DNA from 2 places in the Bacillus sp. MUM 13 genome. Region 2 is predicted to be linked to the other one. Evidence: a T-box and tRNA genes for the amino acid it is inferred to sense, from the RefSeq annotation. Region 2 holds a T-box; the other holds one or more tRNA genes.

Region 1 (8,279 bases), on a different contig from region 2:
CTCTTGTTCCACATGAATTGCATGTCCTGCATCATTTATTATTTTCACTTCGCAATGTTTCATGTGTTTTTTCATGGAAAATGCAATTCTGCAGAATTTTTCATCAAGCTCACCAGCCAGCAGCAATACCGGAAAATCGAACATGCCAAGCTTTTCCCACCAGGAGGGCTGTGCACCTGTTCCCATCCCAGTCAAGCTGTTTGCAAGTCCAATGGCTCTATTAGAAAGCCTTTGAATCCGGATCTCCTGCTGTACAGCTTCCGGCAGGCTTTTTTGGGTAGTAAACAAAGGGATGTTCTCCCAATAGTCCACAAAACGCTCTAATCCCTCATTCAAAATCATTTGAGACAATTTCTTGTCTGCCATGACTCTTTTTGTTCTTTCCGTATCCTCTTTGAGTCCTGGAGACGCACTTTCAAGTATCAGCTTATTAATTCGTTCCGGATAGAGTGCAGCAAAACTTAATGCAAGCCGCCCCCCCATAGAATAGCCCAGAACACTTACTTTTTCTGCATTCAGCTGGTCAAGAATCTCCTTTAAATCACCTGCCGCCTTTTTTATTTCATAGCGATCGGAATCTTCAGGTGAATCTGTTTCTCCATGGCCAATGATGTCGACAAGTATCAGCTTGCATTTTGAACGGAGAAGGGGAATAAGAAAGTTCCAGCTGTCAAGATTGCCTGTAAATCCATGCAGAAGCAAAAGAGGCTCTCCCTCTCCCGCTACCTCAACATGGTATTCGACATCCTGACAGGAAATCCTCAAGAGTTCTCCCCTAGTTTGGCATTCTTTATTTCCTGGGAAACAAAATTCCACAAATCCCGATGCTTTAAGACATTGGTTTCCCTTAATGTAGGAACTTCGATAATTTTCAAACCCGGTATATTAAAAGATTCTGTAAGACTTGTTGAAAAATGATCCCAACTCTCAGCCTTTGCATAATTAGCTCCATATAATTGGGCAGCATGGGAGAAATCCAATCCATGCGGAGTGCCGAATAAAACTTCAAAATTTTCTTTTTCACTGGATTGAGGGAGAAACGAAAAGATTCCTCCTCCATCGTTATTAATCAGCAGCACTGTTATGTTTTGTTTTTGAAGCTTAGCTGCAAGGAGCCCGTTCATATCATGGAAAAAGCTTAAATCACCTATAGCCAGAACTGTGTTTTGCGATACTGTACTTACGCCGATAGCAGTTGATACGACACCGTCAATTCCGTTGGCACCCCGATTTGCAAGTGTCCTTATTCCTTTTGAATTGTTAAAAAAGAATGTATCCAAGTCCCGGATAGGCATGCTGTTTCCGACAAATAAAGTGGAATGCTCAGGGAGGAGATCACTTAAAAGCAAGAACAGCTTTCCTTCATTAAGCTCATGGTCATCTCCTATTGCCAAAAGCGCATTTCTGACTTTTTCATTCAGTGATACCATGGATTCAAGAAAATTCCGGTCTTCTTTTTCATCAATTCTCCGCAGCATATCATGGCAAAAGGAAACTTCATCGCAGTAAATCATATCTGTAGCCATGCCCGCAGGCTCTCTCCAGCCTGCTCCGCCGTCCACAACCATATGCCTTGCGCTTGTTTGTTTTTTTATAAATTGCAAAAGCGGTTTTGAAACAGGCATGGCTCCAAACCGCAAAATAAGATCAGGCTTGCAGTTTTCCGAGATTTCACCAAAACGCAAAAAGGTATCATATGTATCCACAATCAGCTCTTTGCTATGGTCCCCGCTTCTAAGCTGTGACAACGGATCTGCAAATACGGGAAAACCAAGTTTGCCTGCAAGTGAAAGGATAGCATCCTTAGTTGTTTCATGCTTTAATTCACCGCAAATGATGATCCCTGATTCTGATTCGTTAAATACCTGTGCAATCCTATCCACCTGTCCTGGCGAAAGTGCAAGCGCCCCGCTGTCTATCATAACGGCTGCTTCGCGTTCTTCCTCGCCCTCCCATTGCTCTTTTGCCATCGAAAGATCAGGTACAAGCGGCTCACGCAGCGGAAAGTTTAAATGAACGGGACCAGACGGCTCATTTGCTGCCTCGGCTATAGCGCGGGCAGAAACATTCCTTGCGTACTTAACCATTTGATCTGTATTCTCTGGCAAAGCCATTTCTACGAACCATTTCACATGCTTGCCGTATAAATTGATTTGGTCGATGGCCTGCGGGGCTCCCACGCTTCGCAGCTCATGGGGACGATCCGCTGTTAAAACAATCAGCGGAACTCTTGAATAATAGGCTTCTATAATCGCCGGATAATAATTGGCTGTCGCCGTACCTGATGTGCACAGCATTGCAACTGGCTCATTAAGGGCTTTTGCGAGGCCCAGAGCAAAAAAGCCTGCCGATCTTTCATCGACATTAATATGCACGGTAATATCCGGATGTTCGACAAGCAGCATTGCAAGCGGTGTTGATCTGGATCCCGGGCTCACTACAGCGTGTTTCACATGATTTTGTGCTAATTCATCAACAAAAGCAGCAGCATATGCTGTCAGTGCTTCACGGTCATTCATGAAGGTTTCCTCCTAATGCGCTTAACATCGGGTTAAATTTAATGGATGTTTCCTGATATTCGCTTTCCGGTGAAGAATCCTCTACTACTCCGCATCCTGCAAAAAGAGACGCTTCATTTCCCTGAATTAATCCAGATCGTATTCCCACCGCAAATTCGCCATTTCCATAAGAATCAGCCCAGCCGATCGGTCCAGCATACAATCCCCGCTCGAGCAGCTCGATTTCCCTGATTCTGGTGACCGCTTTTTCCTTTGGCAGCCCGCCTAGTGCCGGTGTCGGATGAAGCTTATCAATCACCGAAAAAACCGATACAGCAGGGTCGCATTCACCTGTGACTGGCGTATACAAATGCTGGATATGCCTTATTTTCATAAGCTCAGGCTTTTCAGGTATGTATACCCTGTCGCATACCGAATTTATTGCTTTAGAAATCATGGATACAACATATTGATGTTCAATTAGATTTTTCTGATCACAAAGAAGCTCAGCCCCTAGAAGCTCGTCCTCTTCTTCTGTTTTACCTCTGGCAATTGTTCCGGCAAGGCATGCTGAATAAAGCTGGCCCTTTCTTTTCTTGATCAGCCTCTCAGGAGTAGCACCTATGAAGCAGTCACTTCCCGACTCCAAGCTGAATATAAAGCTTGCAGTCTGTTCTGCCATAAGCCTTTCCAGTATGGCTTCAGAAAAAATCGCATCCTGAAAAACCAGGCGCATCTCTCTGGCCAGCACAATTTTATCCAAATCTGTTTCTTTAAGTTCCTCTACAGCTTCGGCCACTGTTTTCTTCCATTCTTCCGGCTGGATCTCTGTTTGTGAAAGAAGTTCATTGCCAGATAAGCTGCCGCGGCCCAAACTTTCATAAATATATTTTTCCCGTTCATTTATCAAATCAATAAAATGATCTGCACTATCTTCTGGCGAACAGATAAGATTGGCGGTTAAGTAGGCTTCCCCTTCACAAATACTCAGCATAAAGGCAGGAATATACAGTAAATGATCCCCGAATTGATCCCATAGCATAGAGCTGCTTTTCTGGTAATCAAATGAAAAACCTCCAAACAGCAAAGGGCCAGTCGCAGGAGCATCCGCTGTTCCGATCTTAACAGCATTGCTCAGCAGGTCTGACCATCTGGACTCGATATCCTTAAAGCGTGCAGCATTAGCCGCACCCTGAAGTTTTTCAGCTTTACCTAAACCAATAATGGCAGTTTCTTTGGCAGGATCCTGCCAAAAGAAGCGTTCACCTGCATACCGTTCTCTTCCAGCTTGATAAAATGAAAGGGGGTTGATAACATCTATTTTTTTTACTTCGCTGAACAGCACATTTTGGTTAGTTTCCTGTGCCTTTTTTAAGGCCTCAGTTAATCCAAAAAGAAGTTCAGACTGCTGTGAGATAGCCAAAAAAATCACCCCGAATGTACATTTTAAAAGCGTTTCAAACCTATTTAAAGATACACCTCAATTTGTCTCCCTGTCAATTATTCCACCTTTTTCATAGCCTTTCCGACTGCTTTATTCCTTATTAATATATTCTTCCTCAAATGCAGAACTAAAATTCTTTATCAGCGGGAAATTTGTTCGTTTGCATTGACACCTGCAGGATGTTTTCCTACACTTAACCTGTATGCCATTTTTTATAGCGCCTTATATCGGGGGTTATTCATAAATCAAAACTAGGAGAGAAATTATGCAAAATAAAGATCATCATAATCCCGGGGCTATCCGGCCTGAAAAGCGAAGCTGGAAGATCTGGTGGGAATTAATTCGTCCCCATACATTGACAGCTGGATTTGTGCCCGTCTTAATAGGCACAGCACTTGCCTTGCAGACAGAACGTGTTAATGTACTGCTGTTCGCTGCAATGCTGATTGCCTCATTACTTATCCAAAGTGCGACTAATTTATTTAATGAGTACTATGATTTTAAAAGAGGGCTCGATAATGAGAAATCAGTCGGTATCGGCGGAGGCATCGTGCGCCACGGCATGAGCCCGCAATTTATCCTGAATCTTGCCCTTGCCTTATACGGAATTGCCTTGCTTTTAGGCATCTATATTTGCGCTGTGTCATCCTGGTGGATTGCTGCAGTAGGGCTTGTCTGCATGGCAGTAGGCTATTTATACACCGGCGGACCGCTTCCCATATCATCCACTCCGTTTGGGGAGCTGATGTCAGGGTTATTCATGGGATTCTTAATCATATTAATATCCTTTTACATCCAAACAGGAACCGTTTCAAAAATGACGGTACTGGTCGCTATCCCAAGCGGCATATTGGTCGGACTGATTAATTTCGCCAATAACATACGCGATCATGATGGTGATAAAGCAAACGGACGAAAAACACTTGCTATATTAATGGGTCAAAAAAGATCCATCACATTTATGGGCATTATGTTCACATTCTCTTATCTTTGGGTAATCGGACTTTGTGCAGCCGGAATCGTTTCACCGTGGCTTTTGCTTGTCATCCTAAGTGTGCCTAAAGCTGTTAAAGCCATTAAAGGATTCATGGGCAAAACCATTGCTAAAGAAATGGTTCCTGCCATGATAGCAACTGCCCAAACAAACACGATATTCGGCTTATTATTATCTGCCGGTTTATTTATAAGCTACTTTCTATAAACTCAATCCCTGTCCCCGTGCACATGCATGGGGATTTTTCTTGTACACTTTGAGGGCCATAGACAGGCCCTTGTTATACCCATTTTTGCAAAAGGCTGTATTCGTAACTTTGTTGTAGGGAACAAGGGCTGATTTCCGCTCCAGGATGTACGCTCCATACGCTCCAATCAACCAGGCTATTTATAAGAAAAGAGCCTTATAAAAAGAGATAAAGCACCTCAGGGAGTTTTCATTATATTAAATGACATCAATTGCATAAAACTTTCCTTGTTTCCAATGCTTAAAATTCGGGTATTTAAAACTTACACTCAAAAAAATATGTTCGACCAACTATTAAGGAGCGGATAATCTATGGCTACAAAAGAGCAAATTAACTCATTAAAAAATGAACTGCTTACACTAAAAGAGCAGCTTGAACAAAGAGTTGAAAATGATCATGAAACAGTTTTAGATAAAAGCGAAAAAGAATCTGTAGGAGAACTATCTTCATATGACAACCACCCTGGTGATCTGGGCACAGAGCTATTTGAAATTGAGAGGGAAAAAGCACTGGACAGCCATGCTGAGACTGAAATTGAAAAAGTTAATGCTGCACTCTCCGCAATCAGTGAAGGAACATACGGCATATGTAAAACATGCGGTACGGAAATACCTTATGAACGCTTAGAGGCAGTGCCTTCCACATTATATTGTGTAGAGCATACACCTGAACAGCATACCGCTTCAGACCGTCCTGCAGAGGAAGATCTGCTGATTCCTTCTAAAGGAGACAGCTTTGAAAACAGGCATAGAGGCAATGCAAATGAAAAGGAAGACAGCTTTGGCGAAGTAGCACGCTTCGGAACATCTGAAACACCTTCGGATTTTACAGGTGATAACGAAAATTTTGATTCTTTATATAAAGAAGAAGACGAAACAAACGGCTTTACCGAGGAATACGAAGGGTTTCTAGGAAATGATATAGAGGGCAAAAATAAAAAAGTGTATCCCACAAAAAGGGAAGAAAAATATGAACAAAGACTGGACGATGAGAATATGGAATCTCAGCTGGGAGACATTCCATATAAACGGAAGGACAGCTATGTAGATGAAAAATAACCATATAATAAAGGGGGTGATGACTTATGTTGTCACCCCCTTTATTATGAATTGCAATCCGCGCATACTAGTCAGCCCATTTTTTTGATTCATTCCGCATTTTATCCTGCATCTCGTACAGCTATTAAATCCCCTCTTAAAAGGCTGCTAAAATAGGCATAGAGATAGACATAGACTTTGTATACCTCCAGCCCTATTTCTGCAGTGCACGGGCGGTTTTCTCAGCCTTAGGTATCTGAGGTTCATTAGTGTTTAATGACTGGACAATTACATTTGGTTTCAAAATGTGGAATCTGAGCATTTATTATAAAAGCAAAAAATAGGCCAGACACCCATTTAAGATAAATGGAATCTGGCCTGTCTATATTCCGGACGTAAGCATACAGTAAATGAAAAAAAGATGTATACAGTGAATGTATACATCTTTTAATATGACCCATACGGGATTCGAACCCGTGTTACCGCCGTGAAAGGGCGGTGTCTTAACCGCTTGACCAATGGGCCGGTGGCGGAGAAGGAGGGATTTGAACCCTCGCGCCGCTTACGCGACCTACACCCTTAGCAGGGGCGCCTCTTCAGCCTCTTGAGTACTTCCCCATGGCTCCGCAGGTAGGACTCGAACCTACGACCGTTCGGTTAACAGCCGAATGCTCTACCACTGAGCTACTGCGGAATGGTGGGCCTAAATGGACTCGAACCATCGACCTCACGCTTATCAGGCGTGCGCTCTAACCAGCTGAGCTATAGGCCCACATTTGGAGCGGGTAGAGGGAATCGAACCCTCGACATCAGCTTGGAAGGCTGAGGTTTTACCACTAAACTACACCCGCGATATATGGGGCGGATGATGGGAATCGAACCCACGAATGTCGGAACCACAATCCGATGCGTTAACCACTTCGCCACACCCGCCACAGTTATTTAATTAATATAAAATGGTGGCTCGGGACGGAATCGAACCGCCGACACAAGGATTTTCAGTCCTTTGCTCTACCGACTGAGCTACCGAGCCAATTGGTAATATGTATGACATATTATTTAATCCAGTAAAAAATGGCGGTCCCGACGGGAATCGAACCCGCGATCTCCTGCGTGACAGGCAGGCATGTTAACCGCTACACCACGGGACCTAATGATTGCGGGGACAGGATTTGAACCTGCGACCTTCGGGTTATGAGCCCGACGAGCTACCAGACTGCTCCACCCCGCGACAATAAGAATGCTTCATATGCTGTTATTAATAAAAAATGGAGGAGGAAGAGGGATTCGAACCCCCGCGGGCTTTGACACCCCTGTCGGTTTTCAAGACCGATCCCTTCAGCCAGACTTGGGTATTCCTCCATATTGAAGATGGTGGACCTTGTAGGACTCGAACCTACGACCGGACGGTTATGAGCCGTCTGCTCTAACCAGCTGAGCTAAAGGTCCTTATATTTTGGTAGCGGCAGAGGGGATCGAACCCCCGACCTCACGGGTATGAACCGTACGCTCTAGCCAGCTGAGCTACGCCGCCAAATAAAATATAGGATAATGATATGGTGGAGCCTAGCGGGATCGAACCGCTGACCTCCTGCGTGCAAGGCAGGCGCTCTCCCAGCTGAGCTAAGGCCCCATTTTTAAAAAAATCACATGGTCGGGAAGACAGGATTCGAACCTGCGACCCCTTGGTCCCAAACCAAGTGCTCTACCAAGCTGAGCTACTTCCCGTAATATGGCGCGCCCGAAAGGAGTCGAACCCATAACCTTCTGATCCGTAGTCAGACGCTCTATCCAATTGAGCTACGGGCGCATATAAATGGTGCCGAGGACCGGAATCGAACCGGTACGGTAGTCACCTACCGCAGGATTTTAAGTCCTGTGCGTCTGCCAGTTCCGCCACCCCGGCGTTACGAAAAGTGGAGCGGAAGACGGGATTCGAACCCGCGACCCCAACCTTGGCAAGGTTGTATTCTACCACTGAACTACTTCCGCATTGTGATGCGGGTGAAGGGACTTGAACCCCCACGCCTTGCGGCGCCAGATCCTAAGTCTGGTGCGT
Region 2 (8,279 bases):
CGGATGGACCTGGCCCACAAAGCCGATGACTTCTTCATTTAACAGTACTTGAGCAGTCCTGCCCGGATGCATGTCGGCAATTTCAGCTTGCTTGAAGGAAATTTGCCCTTCTAATCCAAGTGCAGCAAAAGCTGTTTCCAGGATTCCTTTGGCAACGTAGAAATCAGCTGGCTTCTTTTCGCCCTGCCATGGATTTGATTCCCAAAGCCCTGTAATGGCACCGGCTAAATGTTCTCTTTCCTCTGGAAGGTCTTCTCCCTCTTTCTTCAGGAAGACAGAGCCAATTTCATATAAAGCCAATGAGTCGTTTTGTCTGGCACTATTATATTTCAATACTTCAAGAAGCTGCGGAACGATGCTTAAGCGAAGCTGGCTGCGTTCCTCGCTCATCGGCATGGCCAGCCTGATGGACTCTCTTTTAGAAAGGGCAAACTGTGCTGATTTTTCTTCACTGGTCAAGGAATACGTTACAGCCTGGTATAGTCCTGCACCTTCAAGGACACGGCGCATCATGCGGCGTTTAAGCTGATAATCCGTCAAACCTCCAGGAGCAGAAGCTGAAACCGGCAAGGTAGTCGGAAGATAATCATAGCCATAAAGACGGGCAACTTCCTCTATTAAATCTGCTTCAATTGTGATATCACCGCGTCGGGTCGGGACAGTCACGGTAAATGTGCCATTGTCTTCAGACACTTCGAATTGAAGTCTTTCAAAAATGGATACTACCTCAGACACCTTAAGCTCAGTTCCAAGCAGGCTGTTGATTTTTTGCAGGGTAATGCTCACAACAGCCGGTTCAGCTGTTAATGTATCATGCTCTACTGAGCCTGCAAGAACTGTTCCATTTGCATATTGAGCCATTAATCCGGCCGCTCTTTCAGCAGCCTGGCGCACTCTTTCGGGATCGACCCCTTTTTCAAAACGGGCACTTGCTTCACTGCGCAATGAATGGTCCTTGGACGTTTTCCTTACAACTGCACCTGAAAAATAAGCAGATTCAAGAATAACAGTAACCGTATCATTTTTAACCTCTGAATTAGCTCCGCCCATCACACCTGCAATGGCAACCGGTTCTTTTCCATTGGTAATAACAAGGTGATCAGGAGTCAGCGTTCTTTCAGCAGCATCCAATGTCACGATTTTTTCTCCATCATGTGCGCGCCTTACGACAATTTCCTTTGATCCAAGACGGTCATAATCAAATGCGTGCAAAGGCTGGCCGTATTCAAGCAAAATGTAATTCGTGATATCAACCACATTGTTGTGGGGACGGATTCCGCTGGCCATCAAACGGCCTTGAAGCCATAAAGGCGACGGCCCTACTTTTACATTTTTAATGACTTTTGCCACATATAATGGGTTATCTTCTGGTGCTTCTACCTGAACAGTAAGCAAGCCGTCTGCTTTTTCATCGGTTTCTTCAGCAGAAACCTCCGGCCATTTTACTTCACGGCCAAGAATGGCAGCCACTTCATAGGCGACTCCAATCATACTTAGGCAATCAGACCTGTTCGGTGTAAGTCCAAGTTCTAGTACCGCATCATCCAGTCCAAGGTATTCCAATGCATTTCCACCGACTTTTACATCATTCGGGAATACATAGATGCCTGTAGCATAATCCTTGCTGATTAACTTGGATTCAATGCCCAGCTCCTGAAGCGAGCAAATCATGCCATTTGATTCTTCTCCGCGCAGCTTGGCTTTTTTTATTTTGAAATTCCCAGGCAAAACCGCTCCGACAGTAGCAACTGCCACCTTTTGCCCTTTATCCACATTCGGGGCGCCGCAGATAATCTGAATCGGATTTTCTCCGCCGACATCCACCAGGCATTTATTTAATTTATCTGCATTGGGATGCTGTTCTTTTTCAAGGACATGGCCAATGACAACGCCTGAAATGCCTTCACTCTTCTTTTCTACACCTTCAACTTCAATGCCGCTTTTTGTGATTTTTTCAGCAAGCTCATCAGGAGTGATTCCTGATAAATCCACATAATCCTGCAGCCATTTATATGATACAAACATGATTTTCCTCCTCAGAAATGTTTTAGCTCAAATATTGAATATCCATAGCAGCGCTTAGGATTCGAATTGTTCAAATTGCTTTAGGAAACGGATATCATTTGTATAGAAGTGGCGGATATCATCAATACCATATTTCAGCATGGCGATTCGCTCTGGCCCCATTCCGAATGCAAAACCAGAATATTTTTCAGGATCAAAACCGGCCATCTCCAGCACATTCGGATGCACGATACCTGCTCCAAGGATTTCAATCCAGCCTGTTCCCTTGCAGACACTGCAGCCTTTTCCGCCGCAGATTTTGCAGGAAATGTCCATTTCCACTGATGGCTCAGTGAACGGGAAGAAGCTTGGGCGCAGGCGGATTTCCCGGTCCTGGCCGAACATTTTCTTGGCAAAAACCTCAAGTGTTCCCTTAAGGTCGCTCATGCGGATATTTTCATCAATCACAAGGCCTTCAATCTGCATGAACTGGTGAGAGTGTGTAGCATCGTCATTGTCCCTGCGGTATACCTTTCCAGGACAGATGATTTTAACCGGACCTTTTCCTTTGTGCTTCTCCATCGTTCTTGCCTGTACAGGAGAGGTATGGGTACGCATTAAAATTTCTTCTGTAATATAGAAGGAATCCTGCATATCGCGAGCCGGATGGCCTTTAGGCAAATTAAGCGCCTCGAAGTTGTAGTAATCTGTTTCTACTTCAGGTCCTTCCGCAACGGTATAGCCCATTCCGATGAAAAGATCTTCTATTTCTTCAATGACTTTTGTGAGCGGGTGATGGCTTCCTTTTTTGACAGGGCGTCCTGGCAATGTTACATCAATTTTTTCAGCTGCCAGCTTTTCGTTCACAGCAGCCATTTCAAGTGCCTGCTGCTTTTCCTCAATCTTCTGTGCAATGGCTTCACGCACTACATTGGCAAGTGCGCCAACTTTCGGGCGTTCTTCCGCCGAGAGCTTGCCCATTCCGCGCAATACCTCTGTAATAGGGCCTTTTTTGCCTAAATAAGCCACTCGGATATCATTCAATTCCTTTAATTCAGAAGCATTCAAAACCTTTTGAAGTGCTTCCTCCTGAAGTTCCTGGAGACGTTCTTGCATGATTTTTCCTCCTTTTATTTCTTTAATATGGGTATGTAGCACTTGCTTGCAATTTTTATGAAGGATGACAAACTTTTGGAATGCAAAAAAACCCCATCCCAGAAAGGGACGAGGTTTATGTAATCGCGGTACCACCCTTATTAGCGCCAATGCTAACGGCGCTCACTTGACAAAGATAACGGCTTTTCACCGATGCATCATTCAACCCTTGGATTATCCCGATGCCGACTCGAGAGCTGAAATTTCACACTGGCAGTCCCATAAAATGCTTTCAGTCAAGGCATTTATCCCTAAAATGGCTTTCCGGTGCTACTTGTCTCCGTCATAGTCTTTCATTTTTCAATTTGATATATATTATATTATAATTCCGCTTTGTATTCAAATTGAATTATATTATTGCTTTCGAAGGGCATACATTAATATCGCTGATGCTACGCCAACATTCAGGGATTCGCTTTTTCCGTAAATAGGAATATATAAATTTTGCGTGGTTTTTTTCAGCAGATCCTTATTAACACCCTGCCCCTCGTTGCCGACCAGAATGGCAAAAGAATCCGATTTATCTGCCGTTTCATAAGAAACAGCCCCTTCTAATGCGGTGCCATAAACCGGGATGCCGCGCTCCTGAAGCCCGGCTATCGCTTCAGAAAGATCTCCCTTCATGATTGGCATATGAAATAAACTTCCCTGTGTCGACCGTATCACTTTAGGATGATAAAGATCTGCGCAGCCTTCGCCCAGTATGACCATATCCATTCCTGCAGCATCTGCTGTCCGGATCATTGTTCCAATGTTGCCCGGATCCTGCACGGCATCAATCAGGAGGATTTTTTCAGGATTTATTTCCTCGAGATTCCATGGCTTCTGCTCGCAAACGGCAATGATTCCCTGCGGAGTTTCCATATCAGAAATGGCCTTCATTACGTCTTCGCTTACATATGTAACATCAGTGCCTTCCAATTTAAAGGAAACAGGAAGCTCTTTTTCCTTTGAAAGAATGACTTCCGTTACAACGTCAGTTTCTTTTAATGCCTCTTCCACTAAATGAAAACCTTCAATTATATACTTCCCCGTCTTATCCCGCTCTTTTTTGCCTAAAAGCTTTTTCCATTGCTTTACCTTCGGATTTTTTGCTGATTCTATAAAATTCAAGGCAAATTGCCTCCTTTATTTCAATGATTGTCCTATTATAACGCAATTAGCATACATAATGCATGCACCATTGTGAAAAACTAAGTCTGTGAGTAATCATGATTTAAGGGAGGATTGACAATGAATTTAAACCTTCGAAATGCGATTATCCACAACGTAAGCGGCAACTCGCAGGATCAGCTGCAGGATACAATCGTCGATGCCATCCAAAATGGTGAAGAAAAGATGCTTCCTGGTCTTGGCGTACTGTTCGAAGTCATTTGGCAAAATGCCTCTAATGAGGAAAAAAGCGAAATGCTTCAAACGCTGGAAAACGGATTAAAAAAGCAATAGCCGGGCAACCCTGGCTATTGCTTTTTTCTTTTCTCCTTAAAGGGCGGCAGATTCAGTTCGCCTCTTAAGGCCTCCTGCCGTTATTTGAAACCTCATAAGTGATCGGTATTAATCCTATTTTTAAAAATGTCATCATGAACAATTGGATTATCATCAGAATCCAGCTGGACATCTTCTTCCTGATTCAGGTTCTCCTTATAATGAGCTTCCTCTGATTTTTTCTTTTCAATTTCCAATTCTTTATCACGTATACTTTTTGTTTTTGAACGGCTGCTGCTGTCTTCATCGCCATCCTTGCCAATCGCAGTAAAAGCATTTGTATTGAGGCGGCCGCTTCCTTCCACAAGATTCTGCTCTGTTCCGGTTGTGCTATGCATTTCAGGGGAACCAGGCTCTTTGCGGGAACCAGAATGTGCATGGCCCAGTTCTGCCGCAGCTGCAGGATTCGGGAAAATATTTGGATCAGGGTTTTGCGTAACTCCTGTTTCAATAGAACCTTCTGGACTCACTCCATCTTCTCTTGAAGCATGGACGGAGTTTACAAGAAGGTCATCTTGATTCTCCTCCTTATCCACCAGCACGAGCAGTTTGCCTTCATCAACATCACTCACATACGCTGAAATTTCTCGATCCGACAAATCCGTGTTTTCCAATTGGTCTTTGAGGTCAAATGTGCCTTCGTTTGTAAGGAATCTCATGACTTTATCCATGAATGTATCATCATAGGTATCTTCAGCTGTTGTAATGGTTTTTACATCTGTTTTTTCGGTTGAGCCGAAAAAATCCAGCCTATCTTCCTTATCCGCTACAATTGTAATATCCCCGCTGTCATAGCCCTTTGCCTTTAAAATATTAATTGCTCCCTGCACCTCTGAACTGCTGTCAAAAATCCCAAAAACACTCTTAACCATAATAACTCCTCCTCTGCATCCATTTTTCCGTATAGTATTAACTATCTATACCCGCACTATAAACCTGTAAACAAAAAAAAGCGCAAGCGCCTTGTCAAAGGATCAAAGACTAAAAACGCCGCGTCCTGCGGCAACGTCTTTGTGACCCCGTCCTGCAAGGCAGCGCAGCCATAAAAAAAAACAGGCCCCATTTAGGGAGCCTGCCATAGTAATCATGTTTCGCTTCATTCGTAAATGATTTTGTCTACTGTTTCACGGTCAAGACGCTTGATGACTTCAACAATCAGCTTGACGGCATTTTCATAATCATCGCGGTGAAGCATCGCTGCATGAGAATGGATGTAGCGTGTTGCGATAGTAATAGCCAGCGCAGGAACACCGTTAGCAGTCAAGTGAATGGATCCGGCATCCGTGCCTCCGCCTGGAATCGACTCATACTGATATGGAATGTTCAACTCATCCGCTGTATCTGTCACAAGCTCGCGCAAGCCTTTATGGGACACCATGGATGCATCATAAATTACAATTTGCGGGCCTTTTCCCATTTTGCTTAAAGCTTCGCGCTCAGAAATTCCTGGTGTATCCCCCGCAATGCCTACATCAACAGCAAAACCGATATCAGGCTGAATTTTAAATGTGGAGGTTTTCGCGCCTCGAAGGCCTACTTCCTCCTGAACGGCACCCACACCGTAAACCACGTTTGGATGATCGCTTCCGTCCAGCTGCTTAAGCACATCAATGGCAATCGCACAGCCAATGCGGTTATCCCAAGCTTTAGCAAGCAGCAGCTTTTCATTATTCATTACTGTGAACTCGAAGTATGGAACAACCATATCTCCAGGCCTTACTCCCCATGACTGTGCTTCTTCTTTGCTGGCTGCGCCAATATCAATGAACATATCTTTAATTTCAACTGGCTTTTTCCTTGCTTCTGCACTTAAAATGTGAGGAGGCTTAGAACCGATAATTCCTGTCACATCTCCATTGCGGGTAACGATTGTGACCCGCTGTGCAAGCATAACCTGTGACCACCAGCCGCCGACAGGCTGAAAGCGAAGAAAGCCTTTATCATCAATTTGGGTAATCATAAAGCCTACTTCATCTAGATGTCCAGTCACCGCGATTTTCGGTCCATCTTCTTTTCCTGTTTTTCTGGCAATTAAGCTTCCTAATCCGTCAGATGTAACTTCATCTGCAAACGGAGCTATGTATTCTTTCATAACTTTCCTTACTTCGCTTTCATTGCCTGGAATGCCTTTAGCGTCAGTAAGATCTTTCAGCATGGTTAGAGTTTCATCTAATTTCACCATCAAAAAACCCCCTTTTTTCTTATGTTCCAGCTATATTATACAAAACTAAACCCAAATTCACAAAATTTTTTCATAATTGGCGTCAATTCGTCAACTCTTGTATTCGTCGTGCATATTCCCCGGCTGAAGCTTTTCTTTAATAGAAGTTTTTAGTATCCCTGTTTTTGGCGGTCGTAATTGACTTCATTTTTGCTTACATACGCTTCTTCGATATCCTGTCCGGAAAAACCAAGCATATCACCTAAAGAAATGAATGACTGAAACATCTCAAGATACGCTTCATTCGAAAGCTGCTTCCTGAACTCGCCAATTTTCGCATAGACCTCCAAGAACTGGGATGTCAGGCTTCCTTCACACTGTTTTGATTCAAAAGCGATGTTTGCATCCTCCAGATTCAGAGATATCCCAAGCGACAGCAGAAAATGGATGCCGTCTACATATTCCTCAAGGATCTTTTTGCGTTCCGAGGGCCCTTTTACACTCCAAAATTTAAAGGTTCTTGTTTCATTAGCAAGCTCACCTGTTTCCACCAGCAGTGCCAGCACTTTTTTTTCCAGCACATCTTCTTTTTTGATTCCATGCTGCTCTTCTATATGAGAATCCAGTGCGGCCTGCATGCTAAAAAGCTTATGTAAGTTCATCGTTCTGATCCCTGCCTTTTTATTATTGGCTCTTTTCTTAAAGATTATTGTTTTTTTGTGTGTTCTGTGAGGCGATCCCGTAAAGTCACCAGGAGAGGAAATCAGCCACCTTGTCCATGCAATTGCGAAAATAGCCTTGTTATTTCATTGCATTTACAGCTGCAGTTAGCGAAATTAAAGCAAAATTTGAAACTTATTAAAATCACCATCGTACATATATTACATGCATTGAATTCTTTAATAACAGGAGGCAACTATGATTTTGGCCATTCGGATAGTGCTGCTTGCATTCATCATATTTATCATTTACTCTTTCTTTCATTATATAGCTAGTCCGCGCCGTAAATTGCATCACGCCCATAAACAGAAAAAGTTCTATTTCCTTGATGACAGGGCTGATATCAGGAAGAACTTTTTCGTTACCTTTAACGGCTTCCTTTATGAAGGAGAAAAATATCTGCATGATGATGAGCAGGTGCATTCCATCTCCATCTGGGACAAAAACAAAGAATCGCTCACCGAACCTTCAGAGGAGGACATTTTAAAAATTGAAGGAATTATTAAAGCACGTTACCCTGACGCCATCATTGATTGGAAAAATTCCATTTATCATCACAAAAATACTTGAAGTGAGGGGCTGATCAGCCATGCTGATTTCATTCTCCATGGCCGATCTTCCTGCAGGTTAATTCATGCTGTCTGCTTGTTATTCAGATAGCAGCATGTCGATATGAGGTATGTAATCATCGATGTAAGGTTCAGAAATCGCCTTAAAACCAAAGTAACCATAAAAATCTTCCAGGTGAGCCTGA

Evidence for each region. The T-box of region 2 lies ahead of pheS (phenylalanine--tRNA ligase subunit alpha). A T-box ahead of a tRNA ligase gene usually reads a tRNA of that ligase, here a tRNA-Phe.
Region 1: it has a tRNA-Phe gene. The T-box ahead of pheS (phenylalanine--tRNA ligase subunit alpha) is inferred to sense a tRNA for this amino acid. The anticodon was not compared.

Annotation. Positions count from the first base shown of each region.
Region 1 covers NZ_MLYQ01000048.1:4,629-12,907, forward strand. Annotated here, with positions in the region: gene menH (2-succinyl-6-hydroxy-2,4-cyclohexadiene-1-carboxylate synthase) at 1-759, opposite strand, end outside; gene menD (2-succinyl-5-enolpyruvyl-6-hydroxy-3-cyclohexene-1-carboxylic-acid synthase) at 762-2,519, opposite strand; gene BIV59_RS13690 (isochorismate synthase) at 2,512-3,930, opposite strand; gene BIV59_RS13695 (1,4-dihydroxy-2-naphthoate polyprenyltransferase) at 4,208-5,143, shown strand; gene BIV59_RS13700 (TraR/DksA C4-type zinc finger protein) at 5,495-6,241, shown strand; tRNA gene BIV59_RS13705 (tRNA-Glu) at 6,674-6,745, opposite strand; tRNA gene BIV59_RS13710 (tRNA-Ser) at 6,748-6,838, opposite strand; tRNA gene BIV59_RS13715 (tRNA-Asn) at 6,840-6,914, opposite strand; tRNA gene BIV59_RS13720 (tRNA-Ile) at 6,916-6,992, opposite strand; tRNA gene BIV59_RS13725 (tRNA-Gly) at 6,998-7,071, opposite strand; tRNA gene BIV59_RS13730 (tRNA-His) at 7,078-7,153, opposite strand; tRNA gene BIV59_RS13735 (tRNA-Phe) at 7,178-7,253, opposite strand; tRNA gene BIV59_RS13740 (tRNA-Asp) at 7,296-7,371, opposite strand; tRNA gene BIV59_RS13745 (tRNA-Met) at 7,378-7,451, opposite strand; tRNA gene BIV59_RS13750 (tRNA-Ser) at 7,490-7,582, opposite strand; tRNA gene BIV59_RS13755 (tRNA-Ile) at 7,593-7,669, opposite strand; tRNA gene BIV59_RS13760 (tRNA-Met) at 7,678-7,754, opposite strand; tRNA gene BIV59_RS13765 (tRNA-Ala) at 7,778-7,853, opposite strand; tRNA gene BIV59_RS13770 (tRNA-Pro) at 7,872-7,948, opposite strand; tRNA gene BIV59_RS13775 (tRNA-Arg) at 7,954-8,030, opposite strand; tRNA gene BIV59_RS13780 (tRNA-Leu) at 8,038-8,126, opposite strand; tRNA gene BIV59_RS13785 (tRNA-Gly) at 8,138-8,212, opposite strand; tRNA gene BIV59_RS13790 (tRNA-Leu) at 8,220-8,279, opposite strand, start outside.
Region 2 covers NZ_MLYQ01000022.1:29,790-38,068, forward strand. Annotated here, with positions in the region: gene pheT (phenylalanine--tRNA ligase subunit beta) at 1-2,025, opposite strand, end outside; gene pheS (phenylalanine--tRNA ligase subunit alpha) at 2,080-3,120, opposite strand; T-box leader at 3,222-3,455, opposite strand; gene BIV59_RS07155 (TrmH family RNA methyltransferase) at 3,514-4,272, opposite strand; gene sspI (small acid-soluble spore protein SspI) at 4,393-4,605, shown strand; gene BIV59_RS07165 (general stress protein) at 4,698-5,516, opposite strand; gene BIV59_RS07170 (M42 family metallopeptidase) at 5,741-6,826, opposite strand; gene BIV59_RS07175 (dUTP diphosphatase) at 6,976-7,467, opposite strand; gene BIV59_RS07180 (hypothetical protein) at 7,724-8,095, shown strand; gene BIV59_RS07185 (GNAT family N-acetyltransferase) at 8,174-8,279, opposite strand, start outside.